DNA from 2 places in the Streptomyces sp. NPDC090083 genome. Region 2 is predicted to be linked to the other one. Evidence: riboswitches for the same ligand, from Rfam matches in the RefSeq annotation. Region 2 holds a riboswitch; the other holds the start of a gene.
The links. A riboswitch is a leader RNA that binds a small molecule or an ion and turns the genes downstream of it on or off. The one in region 2 is predicted to bind glycine.
Positions count from the first base shown of each region.

Region 1 (7,907 bases), on a different contig from region 2:
TGTGCGCCGGTGTCCCCGGCGGGCCGTTACGGCCCGGTGGGCCGCCTTACAGCCCGGGGTACAGCGGGTACTTCTCGGCCAGCGCGGTGACACGGGCCTTCAGGCCCGCCACCTCGTAGGACGGCTTCAGCGTCTCCGCGATGACATCCGCGACCTCGGCGAAGTCCTCGGCCGTGAAGCCGCGGGTCGCCAGCGCCGGCGTACCGATGCGCAGGCCGGAGGTGACCATCGGGGGCCGCGGGTCGTTCGGGACGGCGTTCCGGTTGACCGTGATGCCGACCTCGTGGAGCCGGTCCTCGGCCTGCTGGCCGTCCAGCTCGGAGTTCCGCAGGTCGACCAGGACCAGGTGCACGTCCGTACCACCGGACAGCACATCGACCCCTACGGCCTTCACGTCGTCCCGCACCAGGCGCTCGGCCAGCAGCCGCGCCCCCTCCACGGTACGCCGCTGCCGCTCCTTGAAGTCCTCGCCCGCCGCGACCTTGAAGGAGACCGCCTTGGCGGCGATCACGTGCTCCAGCGGACCGCCCTGGAAGCCGGGGAAGACCGAGGAGTTGAGCTTCTTCGCGAAGGACTGCCTGGCGAGGATGATCCCGCCGCGCGGGCCGCCCAGCGTCTTGTGGGTGGTGGACGTGACGACGTCCGCGTACGGCACGGGGTTCGGGTGCAGCCCCGCGGCGACCAGGCCCGCGAAGTGGGCCATGTCGACCCACAGGAAGGCCTCGACCTCGTCCGCGATCCGCCGGAACTCGGCGAAGTCCAGCTGCCGCGGGTACGCCGACCAGCCCGCGATGATGACCTTCGGCCGGTGCTCCTTGGCGAGCTTCTCCAGCTCGGCCATGTCGACGAGACCGGTCGCCGGGTCCACGTGGTAGGCGACCACGTCGAACTGCTTGCCGGAGAAGTTCAGCCGCATCCCGTGGGTCAGGTGCCCGCCGTGCGCGAGGTCCAGGCCGAGGATGGTGTCGCCGGGCTGGGCCAGCGCGAACAGGGCGGCCTGGTTGGCGGAGGCGCCCGAGTGCGGCTGCACGTTGGCGTACTCGGCGCCGAACAGCTCCTTGACCCGGTCGATGGCGATCTGCTCGGCCACGTCGACGTGCTCGCAGCCGCCGTAGTAACGACGGCCCGGGTACCCCTCCGCGTACTTGTTGGTGAGGACCGAGCCCTGCGCCTCCATGACCGCGACCGGAGCGAAGTTCTCCGAGGCGATCATCTCCAGCGTGGACTGCTGGCGGCGCAGTTCGGCGTCGACGGCGGCGGCGATGTCCGGGTCGAGCTCGTGCAGGGGCGTGTTCAGGACGGACATGTCTCTACGACTCCTCAGCCGGCGGAAAACGCGGTGTACTCGTCGGCGGAGAGCAGGTCGCCCGGCTCCTCCGTGACGCGCACCTTGAACAGCCAGCCGCCCTCGAAGGGGGCCGAGTTCACCAGCGACGGGTCGTTCACGACGTCCTCGTTGATCTCGGTGACCTCGCCGCCGACGGGCGAGTACAGGTCGGACACCGACTTCGTCGACTCCAGCTCACCGCAGGACTCGCCCGCGGTCACCGTGGAGCCGACGTCGGGGAGCTGGGCGTAGACGACATCGCCGAGCGCGTTGGCCGCGTACTCGGTGATGCCGACCGTCGAGACGCCGTCCTCGGCGACCGACAGCCACTCGTGCTCCTTGCTGTAGCGCAGCTGCTGGGGGTTGCTCATGGCCTGAATTCTCCTGTACGCGGGGGAGTGCTGGTGAATGGGGAACTGCGGGGGCAACGGCGAACAGGGGCGATCCGCCCCAGGTCACACACGAGACGCTACGACGACTGTCACTTCTCGCGCTTGTAGAACGGCAGCGCCACGACCTCGTACGGCTCGTGACTGCCCCGGATGTCCACGCCGACACCGGCCGTGCCCGGCGCCGCGTGCGCCGCGTCGACATAGGCCATGGCGATCGGCCTGCCCAGCGTGGGGGAGGGGGCGCCGGAGGTGACCTCGCCGATCACCTGGCCGTCGGCGACGACCGGGTAACCGGCGCGCGGGACCCGGCGGCCCTCGGCGACGAGCCCGACGAGGACGCGCGGGGGCCGCGAGGCGGCGCGCTCGGCGGCGGCCTCCAGGGCCGTACGCCCGACGAAGTCGCCGTCCTTCTCGAACTTGACGACCCGGCCGAGCCCGGCGTCGAAGGGGGTGAGGGAGGTCGACAGCTCGTGGCCGTACAGCGGCATCCCGGCCTCCAGGCGCAGGGTGTCGCGGCAGGACAGACCGCACGGGATCAGCCCGGCCGCCGCCCCGGCCTCGGTCAGCGCCAGCCACAGCTTCTCCGCGTCGGCGGGGGAGACGAACAGCTCGAAGCCGTCCTCGCCGGTGTAGCCGGTGCGGGCGATCAGCGCGGGGACGCCCGCGACCGTGCCGGGCAGACCGGCGTAGTACTTCAGGCCGTCGAGGTCGGCGTCGGTGAGGGAGGCGAGGATGCCGGGGGACTCGGGGCCCTGGACGGCGAGCAGGGCGTACGCGTCACGGTCGTCGCGGACGACCGCGTCGAAGCCCGCGGCCCGCTCGGTGAGCGCGTCCAGCACGACCTGGGCGTTGGAGGCGTTGGCGACCACCATGTAGTGCGAGGACCCGGCCTCGGTGTCGGCGAGCCGGTAGACGATCAGGTCGTCCAGGATGCCGCCGTCGGCACGGCAGATCATGGTGTAGCGGGCGCGGCCGAGCCCGATGGAGGCGATGTTGCCGACCAGGGCGTGGTCGAGGAGCTGGGCGGCCTGCGGTCCGGTGACGGTGATCTCGCCCATGTGGGAGAGGTCGAACAGGCCGGCCTTCGTGCGGACGGCGAGGTGCTCGTCGCGTTCCGAGCCGTAGCGCAGCGGCATGTCCCAGCCGGCGAAGTCGGTCATCGTCGCACCGAGCGAGCGGTGCAGCGCGTCGAGTGCGGTGCGGCGCTTCTCAGGGGTGGCGTTACTGCTCATCGGTCGGTCTCCCAAGGCATGACGGCGAGGTCGTTCCTCCCCATCTGTCATCGGGACCTGAGAGGTTCGCCATGACCGGCGGGTCACGGGTTGCACCTTGGGTGGGACCACCGGGCACGGTGGTCCGCTTTTCAGATGTGCCTCGCCCGCGCGGTAACGGGGCCTGAGAGATTCAAGGGAGGGACTTGCTCCTTCGGCGCCCCGGCAACGGATGCCTGGGGACTCTCCCGCGCGGGTTCAAGCGGCCGGTATGCAGTTAGGCGGGCACATCATCGCACAGGCTTTGTAACAGGCCTGTGGCCGGACGCGCACCGAACCGCGAGACACCGTGCATTACCTTCTCTTTACGTTTGGTGGGGAGAACCTTTCCTGACCCCGCAGGGAGGACGATCACGGTGACAAGGACCACGGTGTACGCCACCGCCTCGGCCGCGGTGCTGCCCGAGCAGCCCTCCGCCCCGGCCGAGGAAGCCTGCCGGGACCGCCCGGCACCGGTCGTCCGCGACCTCCGCGAGCGCGCGGGCCACAGCCCGCACGGACTCCGCTTCGGCCCCCGTGACCTGGTCGTCGTCACCGGCCTGCCCGGCAGCGGCAAGTCCACGCTGATGCGGCGCGCGGTGACGGCCGACGGGATCCGCGTCGACAGCCAGGACACCCGCGACCGCTGGGACGTCCGCACGGCCGGCCGCCTCCCGTACGCGGTGTACCGCCCGCTGGTCCGCCTCGCCCACTACGCCGGACTGCACCGCGCGCTGCGCTCCGCGTCCGGAGCCGTCGTGCACGACTGCGGCACGCAGACCTGGGTGCGCGGCTGGCTGGCCCGCGCCGCCGGCCGCCGGGGCGGCACCCTCCACCTGGTCTTCCTCGACGTCACCCCGGACACCGCGCTCGACGGCCAGCGCGAGCGCGGACGCGGCGTCTCGCGGTACGCGTTCCTGCGCCACCGCCGGGCCGCCGCCCGCCTGCTGCGCTCGGTGGAGCGCGGCGAACTGCCGCACGGCGTGGGCTCGGCGGTCCTCCTGGACCGGGACGCGGCGGACGTGCTGCGCCGGATCGACTTCGCGGGCTGAGCCGCTAGCCTTTTCAGCCACAGCAGGGTTACAGCAGGCGGTTTCACCAGCAGGCGGTAGGTAGATGGACTTCCCGGCGGACTTCCCCGGACAGGCGTACCCGCACCCGCATCCGCACGGCGGATGGCCGGGCAACGAGCTGGAGGAGGTGCTCTCGGTGTCCCTCGGCATGCCCTCCGCAGGCGGCCGGATCGTCGAGGTGCTCGGCCGCAGCTTCGTCTGGGTCCCGCTCCCCAGCGGCGGCGGCCCGCAGAGCGGTCCCCTGGACCTGCCCACACTCGACATCGAGGGGCAGGCCTACGTCCCGGTCTTCAGCTCCGAGGAACAGTTCCGCCAGGTCGTCGGCTCGCATCTGTCGTTCACCATCGCGCCGGCGGTGGAGTTCGCCCGGGGCCTGCCCCCACAGGTCGGCATCGCCGTGAACCCCGGCGGCACGGTCGGCGTCCCGCTCCCGCCGCTCGCGGTGGCCGAGCTGTGCCGCTTCGGACGCACCGCCCTCGACGGCCCCACCAGCGGCGGACGCGTCCGCCTCTTCGAACCCGACTGGCAGGACGACCCGGTCGACTTCCTCGCCGCGGCCTCCGCCGAGTTCGCCGCGACCGGCGTCGTCGCCACGGCCCGCCGCTGCCTCGCCGCGATCGAGACGGCCACCCCGGTCATGTTCGTGGGCGTGGAACTCACCAACTGGGAGGGCGACTTGAGAGCGGCCCCGATGGAGGCCCTGGCGAAGGCGCTGGGTCAGGTGACGGTCCAGTGGCAGGTGAACCTGGTCCTCCTGGACGTCACTCAGGACCCGGTGGCGGAATGGATGAGGCAGACGGTGCGTCCCTTCTATACACAGGGTCACTGAGGAGTTCCGCAGGGGCGCGGGGCTGTGCCGGTCCGCGGCTCCGCCGCGGGGCCCGCCCGGCCGGCGACGCACCCGCGCCCGCCAACGCGCACAAGGCTCCCACCCCTGGGGCGCTTAAGCTGTTCCCCATCGCAGGGCACCTACAAAAAGGAGCGGACACGTGAGCGCCAGCGGCACCGCGACCGGCCAGGTCGAGCACATGCTGCGCCAAGTGACCCCCGGGCGCTACGACGCCTACGAGGCGCTCCTGCGCGCCCTCGCGACCCCCCACTCCGGTCAGATCTGGATGCTGCTGTGGCACGGCCAGTCCGGCTCCCCGGACGCCCAGTACGGAAACATGCAGGTGGAGGGCCACGGCTACGCCCCGTGCGTCACCTCGGCCCAGGAGCTCTCCGCGAGCGGCTGGAACCGTTCGTACGAGGTGGTCGACGGCCTGGACGTGGCCCGCACCCTGTACCCCGACCACTACGGCCTCTGGCTCAACCCGCACGCCCCCGGCGGCGGCGTCGGCATCCCCTGGCTCGACCTGCGCAGAATCGCCACCGGCCTGGAACGCCAGCCGGCGGGCCCGCTGCGCCTGTCGGAGCCGGGTATCGAGATCCCCCAGTTCTACGCCCTGCTCACGCAGAACGCCCACCGCACCTCGGCGGTCCGTTCGCTGCGCCGCGCCTGGGTCCAGCCCGCGCTCGGAGCGCCGTATCTCGCGATCGGGCTGGACGTCTACGACACCAGCCCGCCCGCCGTGGACTCGGTGCGCGGCATGATGCAGCAGTCGATCGGCGCGGTCCCCGAGGGGCTGCCGGTGTCGACGGTCGCGATGTCCGACGAGTACGACCCGGTGGCGCTGTGGCTGCGCGCCAACTCCCGCCCGTTCTACGACCGTGAGGCCCATGCGGCGCCCGCTCAGGCGGGTGGGTACGGATACCCCCCCGTCCGTGGTGGATACTGAACCCGCGAGTCCTCTTCTCAGCTTCTCCGCAGGATTTACGTCTACAGCACATTTCTTCGCGCGTAGACGGCGGTGAGTTGCCCCAAAAGACGCCGGAACACCGTTCTGTCCCAAGTGCCCGGCGTCCGGGGGGCGTTACCCACTGTTCGGATAACGGAATCCCTAGTTAAGCATCACGGTTGCGCATACTTTCGCCGTCAGACCTGGCGGGTGATCGCAGCCACGCTGAAGACTCGCGACTCAGGCACAGGGTCCGGGTACCCGTGTCCACTGCATGTCGACAAAGCCGCTAATCCGCGGCAGGCGTAAGCCGGTAACCAACCGGCGAGAGGGGTCGGGTCACAGTGACCGCACCGATCGAGACCACGGGGGCGGAAGCCGGGGCGCAGCCAGAGGCTGTGCTGGCCGGCGCCGACAAGGCGCAGATCGAGGGCCGTTCCCTTGGACAGATCGCCTGGACCCGCTTCAAGAAGGACAAGGTCGCCGTCGTCGGCGGTGCCATCGTCGTCCTGCTGATCCTGGTCGCGGTGCTCTCCCGTCCCATCCAGGCCCTGTTCGGCCTGGACCCGGACGCCTTCCACCAGAACCTGATCGACGCCAACACCTCGCTGCCCAAGGGCGGTTGGGGCGGCATGAGCTGGGACCACCCGCTCGGCGTCGACCCGCAGTTCGGCCGTGACGTCGCCACCCGCATCCTGGAGGGCTCCTGGGTCTCCCTGGTCGTCGCCTTCGGCGCCACGATCCTCTCCAACGTGATCGGCACGATCCTCGGCGTCGTCGCCGGGTTCTACGGCGGCCGGGTCGACTCGATCATCAGCCGGCTGATGGACACCTTCCTCGCCTTCCCCCTCCTGCTGTTCGCCATCGCGATCTCGGCGACCCTGCAGGGCGGCGCCTTCGGCCTCAACGGCCTGCCGCTGCACCTGTCCGTGCTGATCTTCGTCATCGGCTTCTTCAACTGGCCCTACCTCGGCCGGATCGTCCGCGGCCAGACCCTCGCCCTGCGCGAGCGGGAGTTCGTGGACGCCTCCCGGGGGATGGGAGCCAAGGGGCCGTACATCCTCTTCCGGGAGCTGCTGCCCAATCTGGTCGGCCCGATCATCGTCTACTCGACGCTGCTCATCCCGACGAACATCCTCTTCGAGGCGTCCCTCAGCTTCCTCGGGGTCGGTATCCAGCCCCCGCAGGCATCCTGGGGCGGCATGCTGCGCGACGCGGTCACCTATTACGAGGTCGACCCCGCCTACATGATCGTGCCCGGCCTCGCCATCTTTGTGACCGTCCTGGCGTTCAACCTGCTCGGCGACGGTCTCCGCGACGCTCTCGACCCCCGCAGCCGCTAGGGCCCGCACCCGAGAGTTCATCAAGTTTCCGACAATGGAGGAAGCAGACCATCATGCGAAGGTCAGCGCTGGCCGCAGTTGCGGCCATCGGCTCTGCGACACTGCTCGTGGCAGGTTGCAGCAAGGCCGATGACAACAAGAGTGACGACGGTGGGACGAAGGCGGCTGGGGCCAACGCAGCGACCAAGGACGTCGTCAACGCCTCTACCCACAAGGGCGGGACGGTCACCTACGAACTGTCCGACGTTCCGGACTCGTTCGACCCGGGCAACACGTACTACGCGTACATGTACAACTTCAGCCGGCTGTACGCCCGTCCGCTGATGACGTTCGAGCCCGGCCCCGGTTCCAAGGGCAACACCCTGGTCCCGGACCTCGCCGCGAGCAAGGGTGTCTCCAGCGACGGCGGCAAGACCTGGACGTACAAGCTGCGTTCGGGCCTGAAGTACCAGGACGGCTCGGCGATCACGTCCAAGGACGTCAAGTACGCCGTGGAGCGTTCGAACTTCGCGCGTGACGTGCTCTCCCTCGGCCCGAACTACTTCCAGCAGTTCCTGGTCGGCGGCAAGGACTACAAGGGTCCCTACAAGGACAAGAGCGCCGAGGGCCTCAAGTCCATCGAGACCCCGGACGACACCACCATCGTCTTCCACCTGAACACGGCCTTCCAGGAGTTCGACTACCTGGTCGCGGCGCCGCAGACGGCTCCGGTGCCGCAGGCGAAGGACACCGGCGTCGACTACG
Region 1 covers NZ_JBIVED010000010.1:70,813-78,719, forward strand. The annotation lists gene glyA (serine hydroxymethyltransferase) at 47-1,306, opposite strand; gene gcvH (glycine cleavage system protein GcvH) at 1,321-1,698, opposite strand; gene gcvT (glycine cleavage system aminomethyltransferase GcvT) at 1,809-2,951, opposite strand; glycine riboswitch at 3,093-3,191, opposite strand; gene ACIPTO_RS30700 (AAA family ATPase) at 3,341-4,021, shown strand; gene ACIPTO_RS30705 (enhanced serine sensitivity protein SseB) at 4,086-4,871, shown strand; gene ACIPTO_RS30710 (enhanced serine sensitivity protein SseB C-terminal domain-containing protein) at 5,032-5,820, shown strand; gene ACIPTO_RS30715 (ABC transporter permease) at 6,165-7,163, shown strand; gene ACIPTO_RS30720 (ABC transporter substrate-binding protein) at 7,217-7,907, shown strand, end outside.
Region 1: another riboswitch for glycine. It lies ahead of gcvT (glycine cleavage system aminomethyltransferase GcvT); the one in region 2 lies ahead of gcvP (aminomethyl-transferring glycine dehydrogenase).

Region 2 (7,907 bases):
GAGTCGGAGGGCCTCATCGAGCCGCAGCGGACCCCGTCCGGGTACCGCAAGTTCAGCCCCGCCGACGTCGAGCGCCTGGGCCATGTCCTGCGGATGCAGCGGGACCACTATCTGCCGCTCAAGGTGATCCGTGAGCACCTCGACGCCATGGCGCGCGGTGAGGCGGCGCCGCTGCCCACCGTGGGGCGGCAGCGGGACGGCGAGGTCGTCCTGGAGCCCGTGGAAGGGCCCACCGCGGCCCGGATCGGCAGGTCCGAGCTGATGGCCGCCGCCGGGATCGGCGAGCAGGAGCTCGAGGAGTGGGAGTCGTACGGGCTCATCGCCCCGCTGCCGGACGGGGTGTACGACGCGGAGGCCGTCACCGTGGCGGGACTTGTCCTCGAACTCGGGCGGTTCGGGATCGAGCCGCGGCATCTGCGCGCGATGAAGGCCGCCGCCGACCGTGAGGCCGGACTCGTCGACCAGGTGGTGGCCCCGCTCAAGCGCCACCGCAATCCGCAGACCAGGGCCCACGCGGAGGCCCGTACGAAGGAGCTGGCCGGGCTCACGGTGAAGCTGCACGCGGCGCTCGTGCAGACCGCGCTCGGTGTGCGCCTGCCCTGAGCCGGACGGCCTCCGCGGCTGCCTGATCGGTCACCCGTTCTCGGCCCGACTACCCAAACGTCCCGGGCACGGCCTAGGGTTGCTGTGTGAACGAGCTCGATGTCGTAGGTGTCCGGGTCGAAATGCCCTCCAACCAACCGATCGTGCTCCTGCGTGAAGTGGGAGGCGACCGCTACCTCCCCATCTGGATCGGGCCCGGGGAGGCGACGGCGATCGCCTTCGCGCAGCAGGGCATGGCCCCCGCACGACCGCTGACCCACGACCTGTTCAAGGACGTGCTGGAGGCCGTCGGCCAGGAGCTGACCGAAGTACGCATCACGGATCTGCGGGAGGGCGTCTTCTACGCGGAGCTGGTCTTCGCCAGCGGCGTCGAGGTGAGCGCCCGCCCGTCCGACGCCATAGCGCTCGCCCTGCGCACCGGGACGCCGATCTACGGCAGCGACGGTGTGCTCGACGACGCGGGCATCGCGATCCCGGACGAGCAGGAGGACGAGGTGGAGAAGTTCCGCGAGTTCCTCGACCAGATCTCCCCCGAGGACTTCGGCACCAACAGCCAGTGAGGGTGCGGGCAGGCGCGAAAATGCTGGCATTTGCCACCGGCGTGTGAGTGCGTCCTGCGGCCCTCCGCGAGCGCATTCGGCTAGCCTTTCCCCGCGGTGGGACACGGGAAACCACTCCTTGGGTGATTATCACTCGGCGTGCCGAGTGTGGCGATCGTTGACGCACCCCTGGTGACTGCCTACCGTCGAGAAGGCAGGTCAAGGACGGAGGTCGGCGTGAGAAGCAGCGGCGACGGTACGGCTGGGGGTGCCCCGGAACGCAGTTTCGGGGACAGAGGCCCGTACCCGCTTCACGGCAGTGCGGCCGATCGCGTTCCGCAGCGGCCGGCGGCAGTGCCGAGCAGCGGAGGGGCGGCGTCCATGGCGTCCGAGGAGATCGGCTACCGGGGCCCCACGGCCTGTGCGGCGGCCGGCATCACCTACCGGCAACTGGACTACTGGGCGCGCACCGGGCTCGTCGAGCCCAGCGTGCGGCCCGCGCACGGGTCGGGGACGCAGCGGCTCTACAGCTTCCGGGACGTCGTCGTCCTGAAGATCGTCAAGCGGTTCCTGGACACGGGGGTGTCGCTGCAGAACATCCGCAGCGCCGTCCTGCACCTCAGGGAGTGCGGCTTCCGCGATCTGGAGCGCATGACGCTGATGAGCGACGGCGCCACGGTCTACGAGTGCACCTCGCCGGACGAGGTCCACGCGCTGCTCCAGGGCGGCCAGGGCGTCTTCGGCATCGCCGTGGGAGTCGTGTGGCGGGACGTCGAGACCGCCCTGTCGCAGCTGCACGGGGAGCGGGTCGACACCGGCGAGACGCTCGTCGGGTCCAACCCCGCGGACGAGCTGGCCAGGCGGCGCAACCGGGCCGTCTGAGGGCCCTGCGGGAGCCGTGGCGGGGCATTGTCAGTGGCGTAGGGCAGCATCGGAGATGTGAGAACCGCGCCCACGATCCTGCATCTCGACATGGATGCCTTCTTCGCCTCGGCGGAGCAGGCGTCCAAACCGAGTCTGCGCGGGAAGGCCGTCGTCGTGGGCGGGCTCGGGCCGCGCGGGGTGGTGGCCACCGCGTCGTACGAGGCGCGGGTCTTCGGGGTGAACTCGGCGATGCCCATGGCCCAGGCGCGGCGGCTCGCGCCGAACGCCGCGTACCTCGTGCCGCGCTTCGGGTTCTACCGGTCGATCAGCGACCAGGTGATGGGGCTGCTGCGGGCGCTGTCGCCGCTGGTGGAGCCGCTCAGCCTGGACGAGGCGTTCGTGGACCTGGAGGCCGGGGGAGCGGCCTGGGACGCCGAGTCCGCGCGGCTGACGGGGGCACGGCTGCGGGCGGACATACGGGCGGTCACGGGGCTCACCGGCTCGGTGGGACTCGCCGCCTCCAAGATGATCGCGAAGATCGCCTCCGAGCGGGCCAAGCCCGACGGGCTGGTGATGATCGAGCCGGGGACCGAGCGGACGCTGCTGGGACCGCTGTCGGTGCGCACGCTGCCTGGGGTCGGCCCGGCGACGGGCGATCATCTGCGGCGGGCCGGGATCACCACGGTCGACGACATCGCGGAGGCGGGCGACGACGAGCTCGTACGGCTGCTGGGCAAGGCGCACGGGCACGCGCTGTACGCGATGGCGCTGGCCCACGACGAGCGGCCCGTGGTGGCCGAGCGGGAGACCAAGTCGGTGTCGGTCGAGGACACGTACGACGTGGACATCCACGACCGGACCCGGGTCGGCCTAGAGGTGCAGCGGCTCGCGGACCGGTGCGTACGCCGGCTGAGAGCGGCCGGGCTGTCCGGGCGGACCATCGTGCTGAAGGTGCGGCGCTACGACTTCTCGACGCTGACGCGTTCCGAGACGCTGCGCGGTCCCACCGACGACCCTGCGGTGGTGCGGGAGGCGGCGGCCCGGCTGCTGGACTCCGTGGACACCACGGGCGGAGTGCGCCTGCTCGGGGTCGGCGTCTCCGGGCTCGCCGACTACACGCAGGAGGACCTGTTCGCGCAGGCGGCCGGGGAGCAGGTCGATCTGCTGGAGGAGGAGCACACGGAGGCGCCGGGCGAGGAGCCCGCGGTCCCCGTGGAGCGGCGCTGGCCCGCCGGACACGACGTGCGGCACGCCGGGTTCGGGCACGGGTGGGTGCAGGGCAGCGGGCTGGGGCGGGTCACCGTGCGGTTCGAGACGCCGGAGGATGCTGGGCCGGGGAGGGTGCGGACATTCCGGACCGATGATCCGGAGCTGGAGCCGGCGGAGCCGTTGCCGTTGGTGAAGCGGGAGCGGGAGCGGGAGATGGAGGGGGCGGCGGCCGTGTCCGTGTCGGCGCCGTATCCCTCGGAGGCGCGCGTAACCGGCGCAGGGTCTGCCGAGGTGCCTTCCTCGGAGGAGTCCGGTCCCGGTGTTCCCCGGGCCGAGCCGCTGTCCGCCGACGCACGGCTCACCGGTGTCGTGCCGGACGGCCCGACGCGCTCGACGGCGCCGGACCTGCATGCCCCGTCCGCCGGGCCGACTCAGCTGTCGTCAGAGCCCGCCAGCCTGCCGAAGTCGTGGTCCGGGAGGGACGGCGGCGGGGCCACGTCCAGGCCGTAGTGGTGGTAGAGCTGGAGTTCCTGGTCGGGGGAGAGGTGGCGGCCGACGCCGAAGTCGGGGGCGTCCTTGATCAGGGAGCGCTCGAAGGGGATGTGGAGGCTGCCCTCGATCAGTTCGCTGGGCTCCAGGGGGACGAAGGCGTCCCTGGAGAACAGGCCGGTGCGTATGGCCGCCCACTCCGGTACGCCGGTCGCGTCGTCGAGGTAGACCTCGTCGATCGTGCCGATCTTGGCACCGGTGCGGTCGAACGCCTTGCGGCCGATCAGGTTGCGCGGATCGATATCGGTCTGCACGGGCCCTCCTCCTGGTCGCAACTCATCCGTAGACACTACAAAAGAGCACATTCGGGCCTGTGGCCACTCGAAAGCCGGGCTCCAGTGCTCGCTGGTAGGCTGGCCAGCGGCTGCTGACCCCGTGCGGGAGAGTCCTCCAGACTTCATCGGAGGCGCCGAAGGAGCAACTCCTCCCCGGAATCTCTCAGGCCCACGTACCGCACGGACGAGGTCACTCTGGAAAGCAGGGCGGGTGCCGGCGACGGCTTCCGCTCTCACCGACGGTGAAAGCCGGGTGCCCTCGGGATGCCCGGTGAAGCTCTCAGGTTGAGATGACAGAGGGGGAGGCCGTCCGGGCACCCCACCGCCGTGGTGTCCCTCGAAGGTCGTGTCTGACCAGGAGGCCTCCGTAATGACCGCCCCTCGCATTCCGCTCTCCGAGCTCGAACAGGGCATTCCGTTCGAGCAGCGTCACATCGGGCCCGACCAGGAGGCGCGGGCCAAGATGCTCGCGCAGGTCGGCTACGGCTCGCTCGACGAGCTCACCGCCGCCGCGGTCCCGGACGTGATCAAGAACGCCGACTCCCTCGACCTGCCGGGCGCCCGCACCGAGGCCGAGGTGCTGGCCGAACTGCGCTCCCTCGCGGACCGCAACGAGGTCCTCGGTTCCATGATCGGGCTCGGGTACTACGGGACCTTCACCCCGCCGGTGATCCTGCGGAACGTGATGGAGAACCCGGCCTGGTACACGGCGTACACGCCGTATCAGCCGGAGATCTCCCAGGGGCGGCTCGAAGCGCTCCTCAACTTCCAGACGATGGTCGCCGATCTGACCGGGCTGCCGACCTCCGGTGCCTCCCTGCTCGACGAGGGCACGGCCGCGGCCGAGGCCGTCGCCCTGTCGCGGCGCATGGGCAATAACAAGAAGGGCCTCTTCCTGGTCGACGCGGACGCGCTGCCGCAGACCATCGCCGTGATCGAGACCCGTGCCGAGCCGGCCGGCGTCGAGGTCGTCGTCGCCGATCTCAGCGAGGGCATCCCGGCCGAGCTGGCCGAGCGCGAGATCAACGGCGTGCTCGTCCAGTACCCGGGCGCCTCCGGAGCCGTACGCGACATCGAGCCGCTGATCGAGCAGGCGCACGCGCGCGGCGCGCTCGTCACCGTCGCCGCCGATCTGCTGGCGCTGACCCTGCTGAAGTCGCCCGGTGAGCTGGGCGCGGACATCGCGGTCGGTACGACGCAGCGGTTCGGGGTCCCGATGGGCTTCGGCGGGCCGCACGCCGGATACATGGCCGTGCACGAGAAGTTCGCGCGCAGCCTGCCCGGCCGGCTCGTCGGCGTCTCCGTCGACGTCGACGGACACAAGGCCTACCGCCTCGCCCTGCAGACCCGCGAGCAGCACATCCGCCGTGAGAAGGCCACCAGCAACATCTGTACCGCCCAGGTGCTGCTCGCCGTCATGGCCGGCATGTACGCCGTCTACCACGGCCCCGAGGGGCTGAAGGGCATCGCGCGGCGGACGCACCGCTACGCCACGATCCTCGCCGCCGGTCTCACCGCGGGCGGCGTCGAGGTCGTGCACGGCGCCTACTTCGACACGCTGACCGTACGGGTTCCGGGCCGGGCCGCCGAGGTCGTCGCCGCCGCTCGCCAGGACGGGGTCAACCTGCGTCTCGTGGACGCCGACCAGGTGTCCATCGCCTGTGACGAGACCACCACGCGGGACCAACTGGCCGCCGTATGGACCGCGTTCGGGGTCGACGGAGACGTCGATACGCTGGACGGGACCGCCGGGGACACCCTGCCCGAGGGGCTGCTGCGGACCGACGCCTACCTCGCGCACCCCGTGTTCCGGGACCACCGCTCCGAGACCGCGATGCTGCGGTACCTGCGGCGGCTCGCCGACCGGGACTACGCGCTCGACCGGGGCATGATCCCGCTGGGCTCCTGCACGATGAAGCTCAACGCGACCACCGAGATGGAGCCGGTCACCTGGCCCGAGTTCGGGCAGCTGCACCCGTTCGCGCCCGCAGAGCAGGCGCAGGGATACCTCACGCTCATCCGGGAGCTGGAGGAGCGGCTCGCCGAGGTCACCGGCTACGACAAGGTGTCCCTGCAGCCGAATGCCGGTTCGCAGGGCGAGCTGGCGGGGCTGCTCGCCGTGCGCGGGTATCACCGGGCCAACGGCGACGCTCAGCGGACCGTGTGCCTGATCCCTTCGTCCGCGCACGGCACCAATGCCGCGAGTGCCGTGATGGCCGGGATGAAGGTCGTCGTCGTGAAGACCGCCGAGGACGGCGAGATCGACGTCGAGGACCTGCGGGCGAAGATCGAGCAGTACCGCGACGAGCTGTCCGTGCTGATGATCACGTACCCCTCCACGCACGGCGTGTTCGAGGAGCACGTCGCCGACATCTGCGCGCAGGTCCACGAGGCCGGCGGGCAGGTCTACGTCGACGGCGCCAACCTCAACGCCCTGGTGGGGCTCGCCAAGCCGGGGCACTTCGGCGGTGACGTCTCCCACCTGAACCTGCACAAGACGTTCTGCATTCCGCACGGTGGTGGCGGCCCGGGTGTCGGCCCGGTGGGCGTGCGGGCGCATCTGGCGCCGTATCTGCCGAACCACCCGCTGCAGCCCGCGGCCGGGCCGGAGACGGGGGTCGGGCCGATCTCGGCGGCGCCCTGGGGCTCCGCCGGCATCCTGCCCATCTCCTGGGCCTACGTCCGGCTCATGGGCGGCGAAGGGCTGAAGCGGGCCACCCAGGTGGCTGTCCTCAGCGCCAACTACATCGCCAAGCGGCTGGAGCCGCACTTCCCGGTGCTCTACACCGGGCCCGGCGGCCTTGTCGCGCACGAGTGCATCATCGATCTGCGGCCGATCAGCAAGGCGACCGGGGTCAGTGTCGACGACATCGCGAAGCGGCTCATCGACTACGGCTTCCACGCGCCGACCATGTCGTTCCCGGTGGCCGGGACGCTGATGATCGAGCCGACCGAGTCCGAGGACCTGATCGAGCTGGACCGGTTCTGCGAGGCGATGATCGCCATCCGCGGGGAGATCGAGAAGGTCGGGGCGGGGGAGTGGCCCGGCGAGGACAACCCGCTGCGCAACGCCCCGCACACCGCGGCGGCCCTCGGCGGGGAGTGGAAGCACGCGTACACGCGTGAGGAGGCCGTCTTCCCGGCCGGGGTCTCCGCCGCCGACAAGTACTGGCCGCCGGTTCGCCGGATCGACCAGGCCTTCGGGGACCGGAACCTGGTGTGCTCGTGCCCGCCGTTGGACGCCTACGAGGACTGAGCGCGGCGCTTGCGGGTCGGGTGTCGGGCGCGGGTGCGCTGTGGCTGGTCGCGCAGTTCCCCGCGCCCCTTTGGGGCGCTGCGTTTCTCTGGTTCAGGCCGGATACGCGTGGGTCTGGGTCGCCTTGACCGTTGCCCAGACCGGCGCGCCCTCGTGGAGGTCCAGTTCCGCCGCTGCGGCTGTGGTCAGGTCGGCGGTCAGGGGGAGTTCGCCGGTCAGGTCGGCACGGATCTGGTCGCCGTGGGATTCCAGGCCCGCCACCTCGCAGTGCCAGAGGTTGCGGGCGCTGGTGTCGGTGGGGCGGGTGCGGAAGAGGGTGACTCCGCTGGGCGGGAAGGCCACGAAGGCCTCGCCCTGGAGTTCCTCGGTCGTGGTGATCGTGGGGCCCGTGTCCAGGGTGACCGTGTGGCCGTCCGCCCGGCCCTTGTAGAGGTTGAGGCCCACCAGTTGGGCGATGTAGTCCGTGCGCGGGTGGCGGGCGATGTCGGCGGGGGCGCCCTCCTGGACGACCGTGCCCCGCTCGATCACGACCAGGCGGTCGGCCAGCACCATGGCGTCCAGGGGGTCGTGCGTGACCAGGACCGCCACCGCCTCGAACTCGGCCAGATGACG
Region 2 covers NZ_JBIVED010000015.1:249,494-257,400, reverse strand. The annotation lists gene ACIPTO_RS38390 (MerR family transcriptional regulator) at 1-603, shown strand, start outside; gene ACIPTO_RS38385 (bifunctional nuclease family protein) at 690-1,163, shown strand; gene ACIPTO_RS38380 (MerR family transcriptional regulator) at 1,380-2,024, shown strand; gene ACIPTO_RS38375 (DNA polymerase IV) at 2,082-3,725, shown strand; gene ACIPTO_RS38370 (PRC-barrel domain-containing protein) at 3,647-4,018, opposite strand; glycine riboswitch at 4,133-4,228, shown strand; gene gcvP (aminomethyl-transferring glycine dehydrogenase) at 4,410-7,295, shown strand; gene ACIPTO_RS38360 (ABC transporter ATP-binding protein) at 7,389-7,907, opposite strand, start outside.